Regions from separate parts of the Mesobacillus boroniphilus genome, predicted to be linked through region 1. Evidence: predicted binding sites of a transcription regulator. Region 1 holds the regulator's gene; the other holds the start of a gene.
The links. Region 1 encodes CtsR, which represses protease genes until heat stress. Its sites were predicted from a motif close to ATGGTCAATAAAGGTCAAACA; they were not measured.
Positions count from the first base shown of each region.

Region 2: a site for CtsR is predicted at 2,017-2,037, ahead of clpB (ATP-dependent chaperone ClpB). Genes of this name have one in related genera too.

Region 1 is NZ_QTKX01000004.1:2-17,562, reverse strand. Features, by position in the region: gene DYI25_RS20880 (NYN domain-containing protein) at 50-559, opposite strand; gene rlmB (23S rRNA (guanosine(2251)-2'-O)-methyltransferase RlmB) at 562-1,290, opposite strand; gene DYI25_RS20870 (Mini-ribonuclease 3) at 1,577-1,981, opposite strand; gene cysS (cysteine--tRNA ligase) at 1,985-3,382, opposite strand; gene cysE (serine O-acetyltransferase) at 3,372-4,058, opposite strand; T-box leader at 4,251-4,484, opposite strand; gene gltX (glutamate--tRNA ligase) at 4,553-6,010, opposite strand; gene ispF (2-C-methyl-D-erythritol 2,4-cyclodiphosphate synthase) at 6,089-6,571, opposite strand; gene ispD (2-C-methyl-D-erythritol 4-phosphate cytidylyltransferase) at 6,698-7,393, opposite strand; gene DYI25_RS20840 (PIN/TRAM domain-containing protein) at 7,589-8,680, opposite strand; gene disA (DNA integrity scanning diadenylate cyclase DisA) at 8,936-10,009, opposite strand; gene radA (DNA repair protein RadA) at 10,014-11,393, opposite strand; gene clpC (ATP-dependent protease ATP-binding subunit ClpC) at 11,750-14,188, opposite strand; gene DYI25_RS20820 (protein arginine kinase) at 14,193-15,275, opposite strand; gene DYI25_RS20815 (UvrB/UvrC motif-containing protein) at 15,278-15,826, opposite strand; gene DYI25_RS20810 (CtsR family transcriptional regulator) at 15,854-16,315, opposite strand; gene DYI25_RS20805 (hypothetical protein) at 16,684-16,968, opposite strand; rRNA gene rrf (5S ribosomal RNA) at 17,438-17,553, opposite strand.
Region 2 is NZ_QTKX01000001.1:259,435-264,301, reverse strand. Features, by position in the region: gene clpB (ATP-dependent chaperone ClpB) at 1-2,004, opposite strand, end outside; gene DYI25_RS01310 (YjzC family protein) at 2,148-2,330, opposite strand; gene DYI25_RS01305 (undecaprenyl-diphosphate phosphatase) at 2,486-3,298, shown strand; gene argF (ornithine carbamoyltransferase) at 3,488-4,444, opposite strand; gene DYI25_RS01295 (carbamoyl phosphate synthase large subunit) at 4,441-4,867, opposite strand, start outside.

The sequences.
Region 1 (17,561 bases):
CATACAGTTAGAAATATTATACAGCAGGCTTTTTTAAGGCGTCAACAGGTCAATGTTCCCCTCTGCGCCATTTTTCAAAAATTTCTGCCACTTCTTTTGTAAGCGGAATCTTGGCACTTGGCTTTTTTTCCTGGATCACTTTCACGCTTTTTTCTATTTTTTTGCTAATTAAATTTGTTTCGTTAAGCAGCTCCCTTGCTGATTTCCTTAGTGCTCCCTGTCCAAAAATCGCCCATTGCTCGGTATAGTCAGAGGTGGCTACATGGATTTGCGTTTTGCGGTTACTGAGGTCGATCGCCAGCCTTTCAATCCGTTCATCCGCCGTTTCATTTTCTTTTGTAAAAATAACTTCCACCATATAATTCTTATATTTCTTTTGTGTTCCTGATACAAAATGGGCGTCAAAAACAATGATGACGCGATAGCCGGTATACGCCTGGTATTCAGCCATGATTTCAACCAGACGGTCCCTGGCTGCAGAAAGCTCTCTCTTCTTCAAGCTGACCAGCTCCGGCCATGCGCCGATAATGTTGTAGCCGTCAACAAGCAGGATATCCATTCCTATTCCCCTTGCGGATGACGTTTACGGTGAACTTCATACATCAATAGTGCCGCGGCAACTGATGCATTCAAGGAAGTAACATGTCCAACCATTGGAAGGCTTAAAAGAAAATCGCACTTATCCCTGATCAGCCTTCCCATTCCTTTTCCCTCGCTGCCGATCACTAGACCAAGAGGCAGTGTTCCATCCATTTGACGAAAATCCTGTTTTGCCGATGCGTCAGTCCCAGCTATCCAGACACCGCGCTCCTTCAATTCATCGATTGTCTGCGCCATATTCGTGACCCTCGCAACCGGGATATATTCGATTGCACCTGTTGATAGTTTTGCTACTGTAGCCGTCAGTCCAACAGCTCGTCTCTTAGGTATGATGATCCCGTGCGCTCCTGAGGCATCAGCTGTCCTCATGATGGAGCCAAGATTATGGGGATCCTCAATTTCATCGAGGAGCAAAAAGAAAGGCGCCTCATTTTTCTTTTCCGCTGCCGCGAACAAATCATCAATCTCCGCATATTCATAGGCTGCAACCTGGGCGATAACTCCCTGGTGATTGCCATCGGCAAGCTGGTCGATTTTCTTTTTCGGGACGAATTGGACGATGACATTGGCTTCCTTTGCCATCCCGATGACTTGCTGCATCTGACCGCTCTGTGAGCCTTCGGCAATCAGGATTTTGTTAATGTCTCGTTCCGATTTCAAAGCTTCGATTACCGGATTTTTACCAATTATATAATCCTGGTTTTCATTTTGATCCCGAAGTTGATCAGGCTTTTGCCCTGGTTTCTGGTCTCGTCTTGATTCGTGTTTCCTGTCACGTCTTGGTTCATGCTTCTTGTCACGCCTTGCTTCATGTTTTGGGTCCTGGCCTCTGGGTGGCCTGTTCTTTGGTTTTTCGTCCTGCTTTTGCGCCTGATTCCTGGCAGGTTTCAGCTTTTTGTCATCAACTGGTTTTTGCCTATTGTTCTGGTTCTGTTTTTGTTGCTGTTTCTGGCTCATGTGGAATACTTCCTCCCATCTATTCTTCCGCAAGTGCGAATACTGTGGTAATCAGTTCTTCTATCCGTTTCTCATTACCTGCCAGATACAAATAACCGATCAAGGCCTCAAAGGCGGTGCTGTAACGGTATGTTTGGACATCGGTGTTTTTCGGGACAGATCCTGACTTCGCATTCCGGCCTCTTTTTGCAATCGTTATTTCCGATTCAGACAAAGCCTCCATCTCCAGAAGCTTATGCAGGAACTTGGCCTGCGACTTTGCTGATACGTAAGCTGTCGCTTCTTTATGCAGCTTGTTTGGACGGACCTTGCCGCTTTGCAGCAGGTGATGCCGGACATATAGCTCATATACGGCATCACCCATGTAAGCAAGTGCAAGGCTATTCAATTGTTTTTCATCTACTTTTTGTTCGTAATGCAGCATCATTTAGCCTCTTTTCCATCTGATGCCTTGCGGAGTGTCTTCGATGATGATATTCATTTCCTTCAACTGGTCACGGATTTCATCTGCAAGCTGGAAATTTCTATCCTTTCGTGCCTGCGTTCTTTTTTCAATCAAGGCTTCGATCTCTTCATCAAGCAACTCTTCATCTTTAAGCGAAAGACCAAGAACACCGAACAATGTCTCGAATTCATTCATGAATGCATTGATTACTTCCTCGGAGGTGTTTTTCTCCATCAAGTACAGATTAGATAGCTTCGAAAGCTCAAATAGGGTAGATACGCCATTTGCCGTATTGAAGTCATCATCCATATCCTTGATGAACTGATCACGGAGCCCAGCGATTTTATCCAGCCATTCCTGATTGTCATCGGTAAGGTTAGCACTAGCTCCAAGGCGGTGCTTAAGGTTTTGATAAGATGTCTTCAAGCGCTCGAAGGCAGCCTTTGTCTTTTCGAGCAACTCAACGCTGTAATTGATTGGATTCCTGTAATGGACTGACAGCATGAAAAATCTTAACACCTGCGGATCATGCTGTTTGATGATGTCATGAACTGTGACAAAATTGCCAAGTGACTTGGACATCTTTTCATTATCAATATTGATGTATCCATTATGCATCCAGTAGCGGGCAAACGTCTTTCCTGTCAATGCCTCTGACTGGGCGATTTCGTTTTCATGGTGCGGGAAAGCCAAATCCTGTCCGCCAGCATGGATATCGATCGTATCTCCAAGGTATTCGCGTGCCATTGCCGAGCACTCAATGTGCCAGCCTGGACGGCCTTTTCCCCAAGGACTGTCCCAGGAAATCTCGCCTTCTTTTGCCGATTTCCAAAGCACAAAGTCAAGCGCATCTTGTTTCTTTTCCCCAACCTGGATCCTCGCTCCAACCTTCAGCTCTTCAATGGATTGATGTGATAGTTTTCCGTATCCCTTGAACTCCCTAGTACGGTAGTACACATCTCCTCCTGATTCATAGGCAAAGTCTTTTTCAATCAGCGCGCTGATGAATTCGATAATTAAGTCCATTGTTTCCGTTACCCGTGGATGAGCATCGGCTGTTTTGCAGCCAAGTGCGTGGACATCATCAAAATAAGCGTCGATGAAGCGTTGAGCGATTGTCGGTACGTCTACTCCCAGCTCATTTGCAGCTTTGATCAGCTTATCATCCACATCCGTGAAATTTGAAATAAAGCGGACATCATAACCACGGAACTCAAGATAGCGGCGGACCGTATCGAAAACGATGGCCGGACGGGCATTTCCGATGTGAATATAGTTATAGACGGTAGGACCGCAAACATACATTTTCACTTTTCCCTCTTCTAGCGGGATAAACTCTTCCTTGTTCCGAGTGAGTGTATTATAGATTTTAATTCCCATTTTCCATGCCCCTTCCTTGCTTGGCAACTTCCATTTCTTCTTGTAATTTGACAAAATCAAGTTCTCTTTTCAATTTAACCAATTCCATTTCGATTTCTTTGCATCGATCTGCAACAGGATCTGGCAAATCACGGTGATTGAAATCCTTCTTGACTCTTACCCCATCCTGGATGACAATTTTTCCAGGGATGCCAACAACGGTGGAATTCGGAGGTACATCCTTCAGGACAACCGACCCGGCACCTACTTTAGAATTCTCTCCAATCGTAATCGAACCTAAAACCTTCGCCCCAGTGGCAATCAGCGCATTGTCATTAACAGTTGGGTGGCGTTTGCCCTTTTCCTTCCCAGTACCGCCCAGGGTCACTCCCTGGAACACGGTCACATTATCACCAATCTCACACGTTTCACCAATGACGACCCCCATTCCATGGTCGATGAAAAAACGTCTGCCAATCTTGGCTCCCGGATGGATTTCCACCCCGGTAAAAAAGCGGCTGATTTGCGAAATGGCTCTTGCGATAAAATAAAACTTCCGCTTATAGAACGCATGCGCCAAGCGATGGGACCATATCGCATGCAGCCCTGCATAGGTCAAAACCACTTCCAGCGAGCTTCTGGCCGAAGGATCCTGATCAAACACAACTTCTATGTCTTCCTTCATCATCTTAAACATGGTGAAATCCTCCTTCTTTTAAAAATTCACTTTTGTTATTGCTCATTAGTGAGCACCTTTACAGCCGACATTGGGAAATATCCTTACTAATTTGGATTTATGTGACCGTAAAGTGATGTTCCTTCATTTTTCGGTCACATTACCCAACTCGCCTGCCAATACACCATATAAAAAAGCGCCCCTGTCGTATACGACAGAGACGCTTGATATGCGCGGTTCCACTCTGTTTAGGCTACATTAAGCAATAGCCTCAACTTTCACCTGTTAACGGGGGGACCCGCCCGATACTACTCAGGCATCGATTGCCTTTTTGCATTGGGACTCCGAGGCGCATTTCAAAAAATGAGAGGCCTGAACCACTTTCAGCCGATGATGGTTCTCTCTAATAAGCGTCATCCTTCTACTTTTCCTCTTCAACACTTTGTTTATATAGAATTACTCTTACTATATTACATTTTTGAATTTCTGTTAACTAAAACAGCTTAAAAAAGTTATTAGCCCAAAAGCTTCTGGACTCTTTCCTTCACTTTTTCTTTCCCGATCAGTTCCATTGCAAGCATCAGGTCTGGTCCATGTGTTTGCCCTGTGGCAGCCGCACGGATTGGCATGAACAGCTTTTGCCCTTTATGGCCAGTTCCTTTTTGAACTGCCTTGACCGCTGCCTTGATTGCATCCGCCTTGAACTCTTCAAGCTTATCAATTTCTGCAAGGAATGCGTTCAGCACCTCAGGCACCTGCTCGCCTGCAAGGACCTCTTTTGCTTCTTCATCATAGTTTACCTCATCGCGGAAAAATAAATCAGACATCTCAACGATTTCCGCTCCGAAGCTCATTTTATCATGATAGAGGGAAATGAGGCCGCGAACCCAGGCATCCTCTTCCTCTGTACGGTTCTCGCTGACTTTTCCAGCTTTGACAAGGTGAGGCAGCGCTAGCTCGACAACACGATCCAGATCAGCCTTTTTCATATATTGGTTATTCATCCACGCAAGCTTCTGCTGGTCAAAGAGCGCAGGCGATTTTGAAAGTCTTGCCGGATCGAAAATCTCGATAAATTCATCCTTAGAGTAAATCTCTTCTTCACCTGATGGAGACCATCCAAGAAGTGTGATGAAATTGAACAATGCTTCTGGCAAATAACCGAGCTCTTCATACTGCTCGATAAACTGGATGATTGATTCGTCTCGCTTGCTCAGCTTCTTGCGGCTTTCGTTGACGATCAATGTCATATGGCCAAATACCGGCGGCTCCCAGCCAAACGCTTCATAAATCACAAGCTGCTTCGGTGTATTGGAGATGTGGTCATCGCCGCGAAGTACGTGGGAAATCTTCATCAAATGGTCGTCGATGACAACCGCATAGTTATAGGTTGGCGTACCATCTTTCTTAACGATGACATAGTCACCCATCCCATCTGATTCAAAGCTCACGTCGCCTTTTACCATATCATCGAACTTAAGGATCTTGCCTGCAGGCACCTTGAAACGGAGGCTCGGCTGGCGTCCTTCTTTTTCAAACTGCTCCTGCTGTTCTGCTGTAAGGTTTCGGCAGCGTCCTGAATAATGAGGAGTCTCATTGCGTGCAGACTGCTCCTCGCGCTCAGCTTCCAGCTCTTCCTCCGTGCAATAGCACTTATAGGCATGCCCTTTTTCCAGAAGCTCCTGATTGTATTTTTCATATATGTGGTTTCGCTCTGACTGGCGATAAGGTCCATATTCGCCGCCAACATCGACACTCTCATCCCAGTCGATCCCAAGCCATTGAAGGTACTTCAATTGGCTCTGCTCTCCGCCTTCGATATTGCGCTTTTTATCAGTATCTTCAATGCGGATGATGAACTTTCCGCCCCTGTTCCGTGCATATAGATAGTTGAATAGTGCTGTACGGGCATTCCCGATATGTAAATGTCCAGTCGGACTCGGCGCGTAACGCACCCGGATATCTGATGACATAGTGAATCCTCCTCTAATATAGCTGTCCATTATTGTATCATTTTCAAATATAAAAGCGGAAGTGGCTTAAAAAATACTTTATTTGTCCGCCTGCTTCAGCAAAACTGTTGCTTGTGATGCAATGCCTTCTCCTCTTCCTGGGAAACCGAGCTTTTCTGTCGTTGTCGCCTTTACATTCACCTGGTCAGGGGTGCCTTCCAATAATCCCGCAATCCTTTCACGCATGGCTCCAATATGCGGTGCCATTTTAGGTTGTTGGGCGATAATCGTACAGTCTATATTCACAAGCTCGTATCCTTTTTCCTTCACAATCTTCCACACATGTTCAAGTAATTTGGCTGAATCTGCGTCCTTGAATTCAGGGTCAGTATCCGGGAAATGTCTGCCGATGTCTCCTTCGCCAATTGCCCCAAGGCATGCATCAGCTACCGTATGTAAAAGCACATCGGCATCCGAGTGGCCAAGAAGCCCCTTTTCATATGGAATTGTGATTCCGCCAATGATCAGCGGCCTGCCCTCCGTCAGTTGATGTACATCAAAACCTTGTCCAATACGAAACATAGTGAATTACTCCTTTAAAAATCCTGTTTTTTTCTGTATGATAACTCGCTTATTATTGCCTGCCAAACGCATACTGTCTCTAGGTTTGGCCCTTTGATTAAGAATAAAAAAATCACAAACAATTTATCAAACACCGGATTCTTTCCGCTTCCGCAAAATCGCTTCGGCAAAATATAAATCTTCTGGTGTTGTCAGCTTAATATTATCATAGTCCCCTTCAATGATGCTGACCGGATGCGGGATCCGTTCGACAAGACTTGATTCATCTGTACCGATGAATTGTTCTCTCATTGCCTTGTTATGTGCCTCAAGCAATACGGAAACGCGAAAAGCCTGAGGGGTCTGGACTGCCCACAAGCTTGAACGCTCAACTGTTTCGGCTACCATGCTGTTGGCCGCTTTCTTGATTGTATCTTTAACAGGGACAGCCACGATTGATCCGCCATCCTTGCTTGCAGCATCTACAAGATTGCGTATGGTTTCTATTTTGATGAATGGACGAGCAGCATCATGGACTAGCACGATCCCATCCAAGGAATGGACTGCCATCAGTCCGTTATAAACACTGTCCTGGCGTTCCTTGCCGCCAGTGACAAACGAAGAAACCTTATGTATACCGTACTCTTTCAATAAAGACTTGAACTGTTGTTCATCACTCGGGTTGATGGCGAGAATGATGCCAGAGCAATCATCATCTGCTTCAAACACCCTAAGTGTATGAATCAGAATCGGGACGCCTTCCAAAGTCAGCAGCAACTTGTTTTTCCCTGCTCCCATTCTCTTTCCCTGACCCGCAGCTGGAATAATGACCTGATAAGTCATGACGAAAACTCCCATCTATTTTTCTACTCATTCAACATTTCAAGTTGAAAAATCCACAAAATAAAGCAACTAACCTTATTCATACACACTTTTACATATGAACGGGCAGTCGAGTTCCTGCTTCACGCCTTCAAGGAATTCATGAAGGAAGCGGGAATCAACTGCCCATACAGGCTTGGTCCATCCGGGGATGGATCAACTGATTATGCTTTTTTCCAACAGTTTTGGCTTTGCAAAAATCATCCTGCCGGCTGATGTTTGCAACACACTTGTTACGAGCACATCGATACGCTTTCCGATATAATCGCGGCCTTCTTCGACTACGATCATGGTGCCATCATCCAGGTACGCAATGCCCTGGTTATGTTCCTTGCCATCCTTGATTACCTGGATACTCAATTCTTCTCCTGGAAGGACAACTGGTTTTACCGCATTGGCCAGGTCATTAATATTAAGCACAGCAACCTTCTGCAATTCACATACTTTGTTCAGGTTGAAATCATTCGTGACGACAACACCATTTGTCAGCTTTGCCAGCTTCACCAGCTTGCTGTCAACTTCCTGTATGTCTTCAAAATCACCTTCATAAATTTCAACCTTAATCTTAAGTTCCTTTTGTATCCGGTTAAGGATGTCCAATCCGCGGCGTCCGCGATTGCGCTTCAACACGTCAGATGAATCAGCGATATGCTGTAATTCTTCCAGGACAAATTGCGGGATTACGATGGTGCCTTCAAGGAACCCAGTCTGGCAGATATCAGCAACCCTGCCATCAATAATCACACTTGTATCGAGTATCTTCCACTCTCTTGCACGACTTTCTTTTTCCGTCTCTTCTTCAGTGCCTTTTTTCTTCGACTTTGAAAATAAACCAAGCAGTTCATCACGCTTTTTGAAACCTACCTGGAATCCAAGGTAACCAAATAAAAGTGTCAGGAGCGTCGGTGCAACTGTATTCACAACAGGCACCTGGATTGCATTTAGGGCAAATCCAACTAAAAATGCCACCAGCAAACCAAAGAATAGGCCGACACTGCCGAAGAGGACATCAGTAATTGGTGCCTTGATCAGCGACTCTTCAGCCCACTTCACAAAATTGGTCACAGGATCTACGGCCCAAAAAGTAAGAAGATAAAAAATAAGTGCGCCCAAAACAGCAGTAACATAAGGATTATTGATGAGAGTCATGTCTCCCGCGTTCATTAATGATAATAAATCAGGAATTAAGAATATACCAAGCGTTCCCCCAATGATCAGGAAGCAGGCTTGAATGATACGTCTTAACATCCTTTCACCTCCTTTTACTCATTATAAACAACTTCCAAATTTTGAAACCCTAGTAATTAAAACATTTTCTTTAAACATAGCTATTTTAATCATCCAAATGATTATACGATTTTACCATGGCAAAGGTTACGTAATTTGTACAATTAAAATGACAAACAGCAAGATTGCCATAATCTCTATAGGAGTAAATCTCATCTTTAAAGTAGCACCGGGTCATGATAGTGTCAATTAAAAGCAGTCCGCCAATGTCTGGGATTACATTTGACGGTCTGCCATCAGCTGGTCCCTAATGAGTTTGAAGCCTTCTTTGATTTTCCGGGCTCTTACTTCACCAATACCTTCAACGTCATCCAACTCTTCTACGGTTGCTGAAATCATATTCGTGAATTTGCCAAAACGCTTGATCAAGTTTTCGATAATGATCATCGGCAGACGCGGAATCTTATTCAGCATCCGGTATCCTCGAGGACAGATGAATTCATCCATATGCACATATCCCTGATGACCAAGAAGCTTGAGGATGGTAGAATCCTCGATGACTCCGGCCTTCGAAAGCTCCTGGAAACGAGCCATCACATCTTCTGCCTTCACTTCCGATGCTGCTGAATAATCTTTGATGACAAGCAATGCTTCTCTTTCCATTTCAGATAAAAGTTCCTGCATTTGCAGGCGGATCAGCCGCCCTTCCAGTCCGAGCTCGCTCAAATACGTCAAAAGCTCCGTCTTGATTCTCAGTACCATTTCAAAGCGATGGATAACCTGAAGCAAGTCATTATAGGTAACAAGATCCTCAAATTCGAGGATTCCCAGATTGGTAATGCTTTGTTCAAGGACGACTTTATACTTTTCCAGCGTCTGGATTGCCTGGTTCGCCTTAGTCAAGATGACACCGATCTCCTTCAAGGCATAGCGCAGGTGTCCCTGGTACAGGGTAATGACGTTCCTTCGCTGGGATATCGCGATGACTAGTGCCTTTGTCTGCCTCGCCACACGTTCTGCTGTCCTGTGCCTCATCCCTGTTTCGGTAGAAGGTACTCCCGTATCAGGAGCTAACTGGGCGTTGGCGAATAAGATTTTGCTTCCAGTCTCATTTAGGATGATCGCGCCATCCATCTTCGCCAATTCATAGAGATAGCTAGGGCTGAACCTGCAGTTGATTTCAAAGCCGCCATCAACCAGATTTTTAACTTTTTCATTGTATCCAAACACAATCAAACCGCCTGTCTTGGCCCGGAGCACATTATCGATTCCATCCCTTAGGGGCGTACCTGGAGCGATAAATTGAAGGATTTCACCTAACCCTTTTTCTTCAAGCCCTCTATGTTCCAATCCATCAACCTCCCAAGGTGACTTTTAATGCATGGCTGACAGATGATACCCCGATAAGCTCCACTCCCCGTGGTGGAGTCCATCCGCCAAGATTATTCTCCGGTAAAATAATTCTTTCAAAGCCAAGCTTCGCCGCTTCCTGGACGCGTTGTTCGATCCTCGAGACCCTCCTGACTTCTCCGGTCAGGCCCACCTCACCGATAATACAATCGGAGGCGCGGGTCGGTTTATCCCTGAAGCTCGAAGCAATGCTGACCGCCACCGCAAGGTCAATCGCCGGTTCGTCTAGCTTCACTCCGCCGGCAACCTTCAAATAAGCATCCTGGTTAGCCAACAACAACCCAACACGCTTCTCCAGCACCGCCATCAGCAGCGAAACGCGGTTATGGTCGATTCCAGTAGCCATCCGCCTTGGATTCCCAAAACTCGTTGGCGAGATCAGCGCCTGGATTTCAACCAATACAGGCCGCGTTCCTTCCATCGAGGCCACGACCGTTGAACCTGAAGCACCCTGGGATCTTTCCTCTAAAAAAATCTCCGAAGGGTTTGCCACTTCTTCAAGACCTACTTCCTTCATCTCGAAGATACCCATTTCATTCGTCGACCCGAAACGGTTTTTGACGGCACGGAGGATTCTATACGTATGGTGTCTCTCACCTTCAAAATAAAGAACTGTATCAACCATATGCTCCAGCAGCCTTGGTCCGGCGATAGAGCCTTCCTTCGTGACATGGCCGACGATGAAAATCGCAATTCCCTTTGTTTTAGCAATCCTCATTAACTCGGCTGTACATTCCCTTACCTGTGACACACTCCCCGGAGCAGAGGTCACTTCCGGGTGGAAAATGGTTTGAATTGAGTCCACAATGACAAAATCCGGTTTGGTATTTTCAATTGTCAGGCTGATTTCATGAAGATTTGTTTCCGAATAAACGAGCAGGTTTTCCGATGTTACTCCAAGGCGATCTGCGCGCAGCTTTGTTTGCCTCATTGACTCCTCACCTGAAATATAAAGGACTGAATGAGCCTTTTTGGCCAGCTGGTAAGATACCTGAAGCAATAGTGTTGATTTACCGATACCAGGGTCTCCGCCAATCAACACAAGCGATCCCCTGACAACGCCGCCGCCAAGTACGCGGTTCAACTCATTCAAGTCTGTCGTAATCCGCGGCTCGCTGATTGTTTCAATACTGGTGATCGGAGTAGCCTTTGCGGCAACACCCGTATTTCCTGTATTGGCAAAAGCTCCTCTTCTTGTCGAGCCAGTGCTCTCCACTTCCTCGACCATCTTATTCCATTGTCCGCATCCCGGACATTTCCCCATCCATTTGGGAGATTCATAGCCGCATTCCTGGCACATGAATTTCGTTTTTCTTTTCGCCATTTTCTTAGCCTCTCAATAAAAAAAGTTATTATCTTTATAATAAAGCCAATCAAGTAATAATAGAAATGATAGCGACTGAAGTACATATGTGATTTTTTCTTCCGGGGTGTTTTGAGGTTAAGCAACAACAATTTTTACTTGTTCAATTTAATTATGTTCATATTTAGATGCTGTAATTCCAACTATTTAAGAAAGGTTGTTCTGGTGCAATTGAATACATCTTCGAATCCGCATTCAATTGGGTTCTTGCAACAATGAACTTGAGAAACCAACAATGATTATGAAAAGATTTTTTAGAAAAAAGGGGTACACGTATTTTAGTACGTATACCCCTTTTGTTAACATGTTAAGCCATTTTAAGCTTTTGCCGATCCTTCTGGTGTCTTGACGACGAACTCGCCATTTTCTACATCAATGACAACATTTTGCCCAGTGAGGACGGTTCCTTTCAGCAATTCTTCAGACAGCTGGTCTTCGATATGCTTCTGGATTGCCCTGCGCAAAGGACGTGCGCCATATTCTGGATCGTAGCCTTCCTCGGATATTTTCTCTTTTGCCGCTTCTGTCAGCTCAAGCGTGATTTCCTGTTCACTCAAACGCTTCACAAGCTGATCAGACATCAATGTCACGATTTCTTTCAGATGTGGCTTTTCAAGAGCATGGAAGACGATGATCTCATCGATACGGTTCAAGAACTCAGGACGGAACGCCTTTTTCAGCTCTTCCATCACCTTGCCCTTCATATCTTTGTAATCCTGTTCGCCATCCTGGATATTGAAGCCAACATACTTATTCCGTTTTAACGCTTCTGCTCCGACATTGGATGTCAGGATCATAATCGTATTGCGGAAATCGACTGTTCGGCCCTTGGAGTCAGTCAAACGACCATCCTCGAGTACCTGCAGCAAAATGTTGAACACATCCGGATGCGCTTTTTCAATTTCATCCAGCAATATGACGGAATATGGCTTTCTGCGGACCTTCTCAGTCAGCTGGCCGCCTTCATCATATCCAACATAGCCCGGAGGTGAACCAACAAGACGAGATGTCGAATGCTTCTCCATATACTCGGACATATCGACGCGAATCATTGCATCTTCATCTCCAAACATCGACTCTGCCAAAGCTCTTGCCAATTCCGTTTTACCAACACCTGTTGGCCCAAGGAAGATGAATGAACCAATCGGACGTTTCGGATCCTTCAAACCTGCACGCGCACGTCTTACTGCCTTGGAAACCGCCTTAACAGCTTCATCCTGGCCTATGACACGTGAGTGAAGGATTTCCTCCAGGTTCAGCAGTTTATCTGTTTCTGTTTGCGCGAGCTTAGAAACAGGGATATTCGTCCAGCTGGATACCACATGTGCGATATCTTCTACTGTCACCTCACTGTTTTCCTTACCCTGCTTTTCTTTCCATGACTTCTTCGTATTTTCTAGCTGTTCACGAAGACGCTGTTCTGTATCTCTTAATGAAGCAGCCTTTTCAAACTCCTGGCTTTGTACAGAAGCATCCTTTTCCTTGCGTACTTCCTCTAGCTTCACCTCAAGCTCCTTAAGGTTAGGCGGAGTTGTATAGGAACGCAGGCGAACCTTCGAACCAGCTTCATCAATTAGGTCAATCGCTTTATCCGGAAGGAAACGGTCAGAGATGTAACGGTCAGATAATTTCACTGCCGCATCTATTGCCGCATCCGTAATCGATACTCTATGGTGAGCTTCATAGCGGTCACGAAGCCCTTTTAAAATTTGGACTGACTCTTCCGCAGTCGGCTCATCTACAGTAATCGGCTGGAAACGTCGTTCTAGCGCAGCATCCTTTTCAATGTATTTACGGTACTCATCAAGTGTGGTCGCGCCGATACATTGCAGTTCACCACGCGCCAATGAAGGCTTCAGGATATTGGAAGCGTCAATCGCACCCTCTGCTCCGCCGGCACCAATCAGTGTATGAAGCTCATCGATGAAAAGAATGATATTTCCGGCCTGGCGGATTTCATCCATGACCTTTTTCAGGCGATCCTCAAATTCACCGCGGTACTTAGTTCCTGCAACAACAGTTCCCATATCAAGAGTCATGACGCGCTTGTCACGAAGGATTTCCGGTACCTCATTATTGACGATTTGCTGTGCCAGTCCTTCAGCAATAGCTGTTTTACCTACACCAGGCTCTCCAATTAATACCGGGTTGTTCTTAGTACGGCGGCTTAACACTTCGATAACACGCTGGATTTCCTTGCTGCGGCCGATGACCGGGTCAAGGCTGCCTTCCCTTGCGATAGCTGTTAAATCTCTTGCAAGGCTATCAAGTGTCGGAGTGTTGGCATTTGCCGCTCCTCCTCCCTGATGTCCGGAAGTTTCATTGCTTCCAAGCAACTGAAGAACCTGCTGTCGGGCCTTGTTGAGACTGACTCCAAGGTTGTTCAGTACTCTTGCAGCCACGCCCTCTCCCTCACGGATTAATCCGAGCAGGATATGTTCAGTTCCAACATAAGAATGGCCCAACTTCCTTGCCTCATCCATTGAAAGCTCGATGACCTTCTTAGCCCTTGGAGTATAGTGGATTGTCTGGGAAGTTTCCTGGCCGCGGCCAATCAGGTTTTCAACTTCCTTCTGGATTTTCTCTGCTCCAAGACCAAGTCCGTAAAGCGCCTTTGCCGCAATGCCCTCACCTTCACGCACAAGGCCAAGTAAGATGTGTTCTGTGCCGATATTGTTATGTCCAAGGCGAATTGCCTCTTCCTGTGCGAGTGCCAATACTTTTTGTGCCCTCTCGGTAAATCGTCCAAACATCATAAGATCATCCTCCTGACTCGTCTTTTGTTTCCATTTTCAAACGTTCTCTTATTAAAGCAGCCCTGCGGATATCCCGTTCATTCGGTCTTAAGGGTCCTCCCGCATATTGCTGTAAAAACCCAGGCTGAGTTAATATCATCAATTCATTCAAAATCGATTTTGAAATATTTTTTATAAAACCCATATCTATTCCAAGCCGTAAATCAGATAGACAGCGGGCGGCTTCCTTCGTTTCGATGATTCTGCTGTTGGCAAGTGTTCCATATGACCGAAACACTCTGTCTTCTAATTGTATGTTCGAAGTCTTAGCTAATGCTTCCCGGGCCGACCTTTCCTGAGATATAATCTGGCTTACGACACTTTTCAAATCATCCACAATGTCCTCTTCCGACTTTCCAAGTGTAATTTGGTTCGAAATTTGAAAAATATTGCCGAGCGCTTCACTGCCCTCGCCGTAAATACCTCTTACCACCAAACCAAGCTGGTTAATCGCCGGGACAATACGGTTCATTTGCTGTGTTAAAACAAGACCAGGCAGGTGCATCATCACCGAAGCCCTTAGGCCGGTGCCTACATTGGTCGGACAGCTGGTCAAATAGCCGAACTTCTCATCAAACGCATAATTAACATATTCCTCGAGCCAGTCATCGATTTCATTGGCAGCCTGTAGAGCTTCACTTAGCTGGAAGCCTGGGAATAAACATTGAATCCTGATGTGGTCTTCCTCATTGATCATGATGCTCACTTCTTCATTGTCAGATAGTAAGACGGCACCATGAACCGAGTTTTCTGCTAGATTCGGACTAATCAAATGCTTCTCGACTAACACCCTTTTCTGCAAAGGTGGAATTTCACCCATTTTAATCATTTCCAACTGACCAAAGGTAGCTGGTGATGTATTATTGGCACGTTCCATAATCGTACCTACTACTACTTCTGCCTCTCCATTGGTGAACAGCGTCGGAAAATTATATTCATCAAGGTTTCTTGCGAAGCGGATGCGAGAGCTAAGGACGATATCTGAATCAGGACCATCATCACTCATCCAGGAGCTGACAGCCTGATTGATAAACTTCTCCAATGACATGGCTACTCCCCTCCCTCTTGACCTGCTGACAATTTCCTTTCAAGTTCCCTGATCTGGTCCCGCGTCTCAGCAGCTTTCTCAAATTCCTCTGCTGAAATCAGGTTCTTCAAATTTTGCTTAAGCTGATCGATTGTTTTCCTTAAATGAAGGTCGCTGCCAATTCTTTTAGGGATTTTCCCATTATGCATGGAATTACCACTATGGAGTCTCCTTACAATCGGGGTCAACTGTTCGCGAAAAGCATCATAGCAAGTCGCACAGCCAAACCTCCCTACTTTCACAAACTGTGGAAACGTCATCGAACATTGCGGGCACTTGGCAACTTGCTCAGCGTCAAAGGCTTCCTTTTTCTGTTCCGTAAAAGCAGGTTCCATATTCAACAATCCGGCAAGCAGGTTATTGATCGAAAAAACAGGGCTGTTGTTCATCATAAACAGTTCGCCTTTTTCTTGTGCGCATATCTCACACAAGTGCAGTTCCGTTTTTTCTCCATTTGAATAATTCGTGAAGTGCAGCGTTGCCGGCCTTTGATTACACTCTTGGCAGATCATGCCCTCACCTCTTTATCTGCTTTGATATTATTTATATTTCAATGCCATCAGCATTGCCTTCAACATTCTCGCACGCAGTTCATCACGCTGTGGAAGCTCAATATACAGGACGGACCTGTCGAGCACACTCAGCATGATTTTTGCTTCGCGGTCAGTCACTACCTCTTCCTCAACAAGACGGAGAATGACATGCTCAGCGCTGCTTTGCGAAATTCGTGTCTGAATCAAAGACAGTAAATCATCAATCAAATGTGCATGATCATAAGCCTGGACTTTGATGATACGGATGTAGCCGCCGCCGCCCCGTTTACTCTCAACAAGATAGCCCCTTTCAATCGTGAACCTTGTATTGATGACATAATTGATCTGGGACGGCACGCACTGAAATTTATCGGCGATTTCACTTCGCTTGATTTCAACGATTTCCTTATCGCTCATTTCCAAAACCTGCTTAAGGTAATGTTCTATGATGTCCGATATATTCCTCACTAAACCTCCCCCAATCTGACTTTGACTATATTTGACGTTAATTATACAAAAAAATTTTTCCCGTTGCAATGAAAGCATCCTGAATTATATTCGTCAAAATTATGTATGCCAAAACATGACAATAAGGGGTGTGTTGGTTATTATACCCATTTTGTAACATGTGGAAACTTGTATCTGGAAACATCGATGAAAAATTTGTTCTGGACAAGCTTTTATACGAAGGAGTCAGTGCCTAATTGGATAGATCGGCAATGTGACCAGCAATATTATCTATAGTACATAAGCCTTCTCACAAAACTGCTACATAAGAAAAAGGCTGGTATATTATTTTCTGAGGAACTCACTTGTGCCTGTATAAGTGCTATCTACTAACTAAATAAATTGCCAAAAAATATAATGATAGCTAAAAATGCAGATAATCCTAAAGTCATGATGACTGTCGAAAAACTTCTAGCCATACCCTTCCAATCTTCCATAGCTGACATCCCTATAAGCCCTATTACAAAAGTCAGCAAGGTTGCATATAAAAGCAGAACGAATGGTTGTATGCCTAATATCGTGTAATTAATAGGCCCTGTGGAGGAAACTATAAAAAATAGTAAAATCCAGATTGTAGAAAAGATGAATGACCAAAAATTAAATTGCTTATTCATTTTTTCCTCCTATTAGCCCTTCTGCTAAAAAATTGCATGTTTCTTACAATAAGAAAAATTATCTGTGTACAATTCGTTAAGTAGTTCAAATCCACCATTTTACTCTTTCATATCATCTGTTATCCCAATCACTCTTTAAAAAACTAAAAGTAATTAGTCCATCATAATGATTGTAGAATAAATGGGAAGATCAGAAATGTCTGGTTGTTAAATAAATTCCACAAAAAATGCGTTAATCCTTCTTGGATCAACGCACCAGGAGTTTAGGGGCAACAAGCAACTACTTATCCGAACTTAAATCAGGTTCTGACAGCTTTTCTTTCTTTTCCACCAGGCTTATCTGGAGCAGCCATTGCCTCTTCTTGAGTGCTACTTATAGTTTCCTTTTCCTTGCCCTTTCTCGCTTGCATTTGCTCTATCGACTTTTACAAACAAAAAAAGAACAGCCATTACAGCTGTTCTTTTGTGTGCCCGGCGGCGTCCTACTCTCACAGGGGGAAACCCCCAACTACCATCGGCGCTGAGAAGCTTAACTTCCGTGTTCGGTATGGGAACGGGTGTGACCTTCTCGCCATCGCCACCAGACTATTTGG
Region 2 (4,867 bases), on a different contig from region 1:
CTGGCCGCCTTCTTCATAACCTACATATCCTGGAGGTGCTCCAATAAGCCTTGATACTGCATGTTTTTCCATATACTCAGACATATCGATTCGAATGATATGCTCCTCACTGTCAAACAATGACTGAGCAAGCGTTTTGGCCAGTTCCGTTTTACCGACACCGGTAGGGCCTAGGAAAATGAATGACCCAATTGGCCTGTTCGGATCCTTGATGCCAGCTCTTGCCCTGAGGACCGCGTCGGCCACTAGTGATACTGCTTCTTCCTGTCCCACAACTCGCTCATGGAGGATGCTTTCTAGCTTGAGAAGCTTTTCCCGCTCTCCTTCAACGAGCTTCATCACTGGTATACCTGTCCATCTGGAGACAATCGATGCAATTTCTTCTTCAGTCACTTCTTCGCGGAGAAGTCTTTCCCCTTCATTTTTGCTAACTTCCAGCTCAAGTGCTTTCAGTTCTTTTTCAATAGAAGGAATACGGCCATGTCTAAGTTCAGCTGCTTTATTCAAATCATAGTCATTTTCGGCCTTTTCCAGTTCTCGACGGAGTTTTTCCAGCAGCTCACGCTGTTCCTGAACTTTTTGGATGCCTTCTTTTTCCTTCTGCCACCTTGACTTCATTGCATTCGCTTTTTCCCTCAAGTTGGCGAGCTCCTTACGAAGAGTTTCAAGACGTTCGCGGCTTGCATCATCTTTTTCCTTTGTCAACGCCGCTTCTTCAATTTCTAACTGCATTACCCTTCTAGTCACTTCATCAAGCTCAGTCGGCATCGAGTCAATTTCTGTCCGAATCATCGCGCAAGCTTCATCAACCAGGTCAATCGCCTTGTCAGGTAAGAATCGGTCTGTGATGTATCGATCTGACAATGTAGCAGCAGCAACTAGTGCACTGTCATGGATGTTTACTCCATGATGGATTTCAAACCTTTCCTTCAATCCTCGTAAAATTGACACTGTATCCTCGACATCTGGTTCTTGTACCAACACCTGCTGGAAGCGGCGTTCAAGCGCAGGATCTTTTTCAATGTATTTTCTGTGTTCATCCAGAGTGGTTGCACCAATACAATGGAGCTCCCCACGAGCAAGCATGGGTTTCAGCATATTCCCGGCATCCATTGCCCCCTCAGTCTTTCCCGCACCAACAATGGTATGGAGTTCATCTATGAACAACAGGATTTTGCCTTCACTCTTTTTCACTTCATTCAAGACAGCTTTTAATCTCTCTTCAAATTCGCCTCTGAATTTAGCACCTGCAATCAGTGCACTCATGTCAAGTGCAAAAACTGTCTTATCCTTTAAACCTTCAGGAACATCTCTTCGAACAATCCTCTGTGCCAGCCCTTCTACAATAGCTGTCTTACCTACGCCTGGCTCGCCGATCAAAACAGGATTGTTTTTCGTCTTCCTAGAAAGGATGCGGATGACATTGCGAATTTCACTGTCCCTGCCGATTACCGGGTCAACCTTTCCTGACCGAACTTCCTCCACAAGGTCACGTCCATATTTTTTTAACACTTCGTAAGTTGCTTCTGGATTTTGTGAAGTCACTCTCTGGTTCCCCCTAACCTCATTGATTCTCGTTAATAATTTTTCCCTGATAACTCCTAATTTCCTCATTGCTCCGCCAGATTCAGAGCCAGGAATTTCAAGCAGGGCCAACAAAACATGTTCTACCGATAAATAGTCATCTTCAAACCGTTTCATTTCCTTTTCGGCCTGTGCTAAAACCTTTTGCAGCGTTGCGGTAATATATAATTTCCCCTGCTCTACACCACTTCCAGAGACTTGGGGTTTCTTTGACAGGATAAACATTAATTCTTCTTTAAGATTATCTAGATTCAGTCCGATACCAGTAGTAAGCAATGTTGCCGCCAGATTGCCATCCTGTTCAAGCAAGGAAAGCAACAGGTGCGTATCATCTACTTCCTGGTGATTATGTTGAACAGCCAGGGTCTGGGCTGATACAAAGGCATTCTGCAAGCTTTCTGTCATTTTATTTAAATCCACGGCCCAACCACTCCTTTGACCTTTTTTGACCTTTATATATATTATAATAAAAATTCCCAATTAGTAAAGCCATCCGCACTGGATGGCTTTAAGATAAGTCAGTATGAATTTCATCACAGAAAATGCTCTTGCCCTGGCGTGATTTATTTAAACTTTGGCATGTAAGTCCAGTGGCGGTTATGATTGGAGTTTTCCGGAAAACGATCCCCAGCTTTCAGTTTGATTTTTTGCGGGTTGTTGACATTGCTGCCTGTTTCGCCAATTTCAATGTAAATACCATTATTCGGTGCCTTTTGTCCGGCACGGAACTGATGACTTTGACCCATTTGCCTTCCTCCTTCATTAAAGTATTCCGGCAATTTTATTATTTGCTGATTTAAATAAAGTATTTATGCATAATTTATCCTTCCAAAAAAAAGGGTTATACGGTACATTAGTGTGTATGAGTTTTAAAAAATTTGCGGAGGAAATCAAAGACAATATGGAAAATTTCTATGAATTGATTAAATACATATTTTTAGGCCTATTCCAGGGAATCACCGAACCAATTCCTGTTTCATCAAGCGGGCATTTGGAAATTGCAGAGCATTTTTTTAAACTGAAAATAGAAGGAATGAGTTTTGCACTTTTGATGAATACAGCTTCTCTATTCGCTGTATTGTTAATTTATAGAGCCGATATAATCCGGTTAATTGTTAACGGGATTGCATACCTTAAAAGTAAAGATCCTGAAGCAAAATCAGATTTTATGTTCATCATTTATTTGATCGTAGGGACTATTCCAGCAGGGGCTATCGGTGTACTATTCGGGGATTTTATCGAGGATCAATTGGCTGACATTAAAACTGTCGGCATAACACTTATAGTAACTGGCCTGGCGTTATGGCTGATCCGTAATATGCGCGGCCGCAAGAATGATGGAGATTTAAGCTTCAAAGATGCCATTATTGTTGGACTGGCCCAAGCAGTCGCACTTATTCCTGGGATCAGTCGATCTGGAGCTACAATTGTCGCAGCAATGAGCCTGGGAATGAAACAGGAAACTGCACTAAGGTACTCTTTCCTGCTTTATATTCCAGTTAGTTTCGGCGGGATGGTTCTCGGATTTTCTGAACTCTTACATGATGACCGTTTTGGGGAGTTGGCAATTCCATATATTTTCGCCTTCATTGCTTCGCTTATAGCATCTTACTTCTCATTAAAATGGTTCATGAATATCATGGCGCGTGGAAACTTGAAGTATTTTGCGATTTACTGCTTCATTGTAGGACCACTTGTCCTCCTCTTTTCTTAATACACAAAAAGCCGGCTAACTTAATAGCCGGTTTTTGTGTTTTTTTGCAGATACTTTCTATAGGCCCTTTCGCAGCTTCCACCACTTATTCGGGCTTATAGAATCTTTCTATAGGACCTTTTAGCTCCTTCCACCACTCATTCGGGCTTATAGAACATCTCTATAGGAACTTTTCACATATTCAACTACTTAATCCTTCAATATCTCCACAAGCAATGCTTTCTGTGCATGAAGCCGGTTGCCTGCCTGTTCGAATACCACGGAGTTCTGGCCGTCGATCACTTCTGCTGTCACCTCTTCGCCGCGGTGCGCGGGAAGACAGTGCATAAACAGGTAGTTTTCATTTGCTTCTCTTAGTAATGCTTCATTCACCTGGTAGTCATGAAAATCCTTTAATCTCTGTTCATTTTCGAGCTCCTGGCCCATGCTGGTCCACACATCTGTATAGATGATATCAGCGCCTTGAACGGCTTCTTGAGGTGATTCGGTGATGACCATGTTTGCTCCGCTTAAGCTTGCGAAGTCTTCACAGCGAGCTGTTATCGTTTGATCCGGGAGGTATCCCTTTGGAGAAGCAATCGATACATCCATCCCGACTTTTGTGCAGGCGATCATCAATGAATGGGCGACATTGTTTCCATCACCGATATAAGCAAGCTTAAGCCCTTTAAGCTTTCCTTTCTTTTCATAAATCGTCAGAAGGTCAGCAAGTGCCTGGCATGGATGATAAAGATCGGTCAGCCCGTTGATGACAGGAATGTCCGCGTGATCGGCAAGTTCCTCTACCGACTTGTGTGAGAAGGTCCTGATCATGATACCGTCAAGATATTGCGAAAGAACCTGGGCTGTATCTGCCACTGTTTCACCCCGCCCTAGCTGCAAGTCGTTGCCATTTAAGTAAAGAGCGCTTCCCCCAAGCTGGATCATTCCTACCTCGAATGATACTCTTGTACGCGTTGAGGATTTGTCAAAGATCATTCCTAGTATTTTGCCTTTAAGGGGGTGATCAAATTGCTTCTTTAAAGTCTTTTCCTTTAAGATGACTGCCTTTTCCAATAAAGTTATGATTTCCTGTGGTTCAAAATCAGCCAGAGTTAATAGGTCCTTGCCTTTTATATCAATATGAAGCTGCTGTAGTGCTGTCATTCTGCCATCACTTCCTCACTAGTTTCTGTCAGCCATTGATCCAGAGAGTTCACATTCCAGCTTTCGGCTGTCGCACTCTTTAATAATGCATATAGAGTTTCTTTTTGGGTCAATACAATTTTTCGGTTTTTTACAGCCCACTCTCTCAGAGATAAATCCCTCTCTGATGTACCAGGACAATATAAAGCTGTCACATTTTGAGGATCCGCTACATTTTCGATATCGACTAAATTTAAATTTGCTGACAGTTTTTCAGCTTCCAATAACTCGTTTTTATCAGCAAATGCAATCGCTCCCTGGACAGCTTTTCCGCTGATTGAATGGAAACTCTTATTCAATGCCTCTTCAAGAGTCGAAGCAATACTGATTCCTTCCCCTGTCGAAATCATTTGCGGACCTGTCTTGAGGTCCAATCCTTTCAAG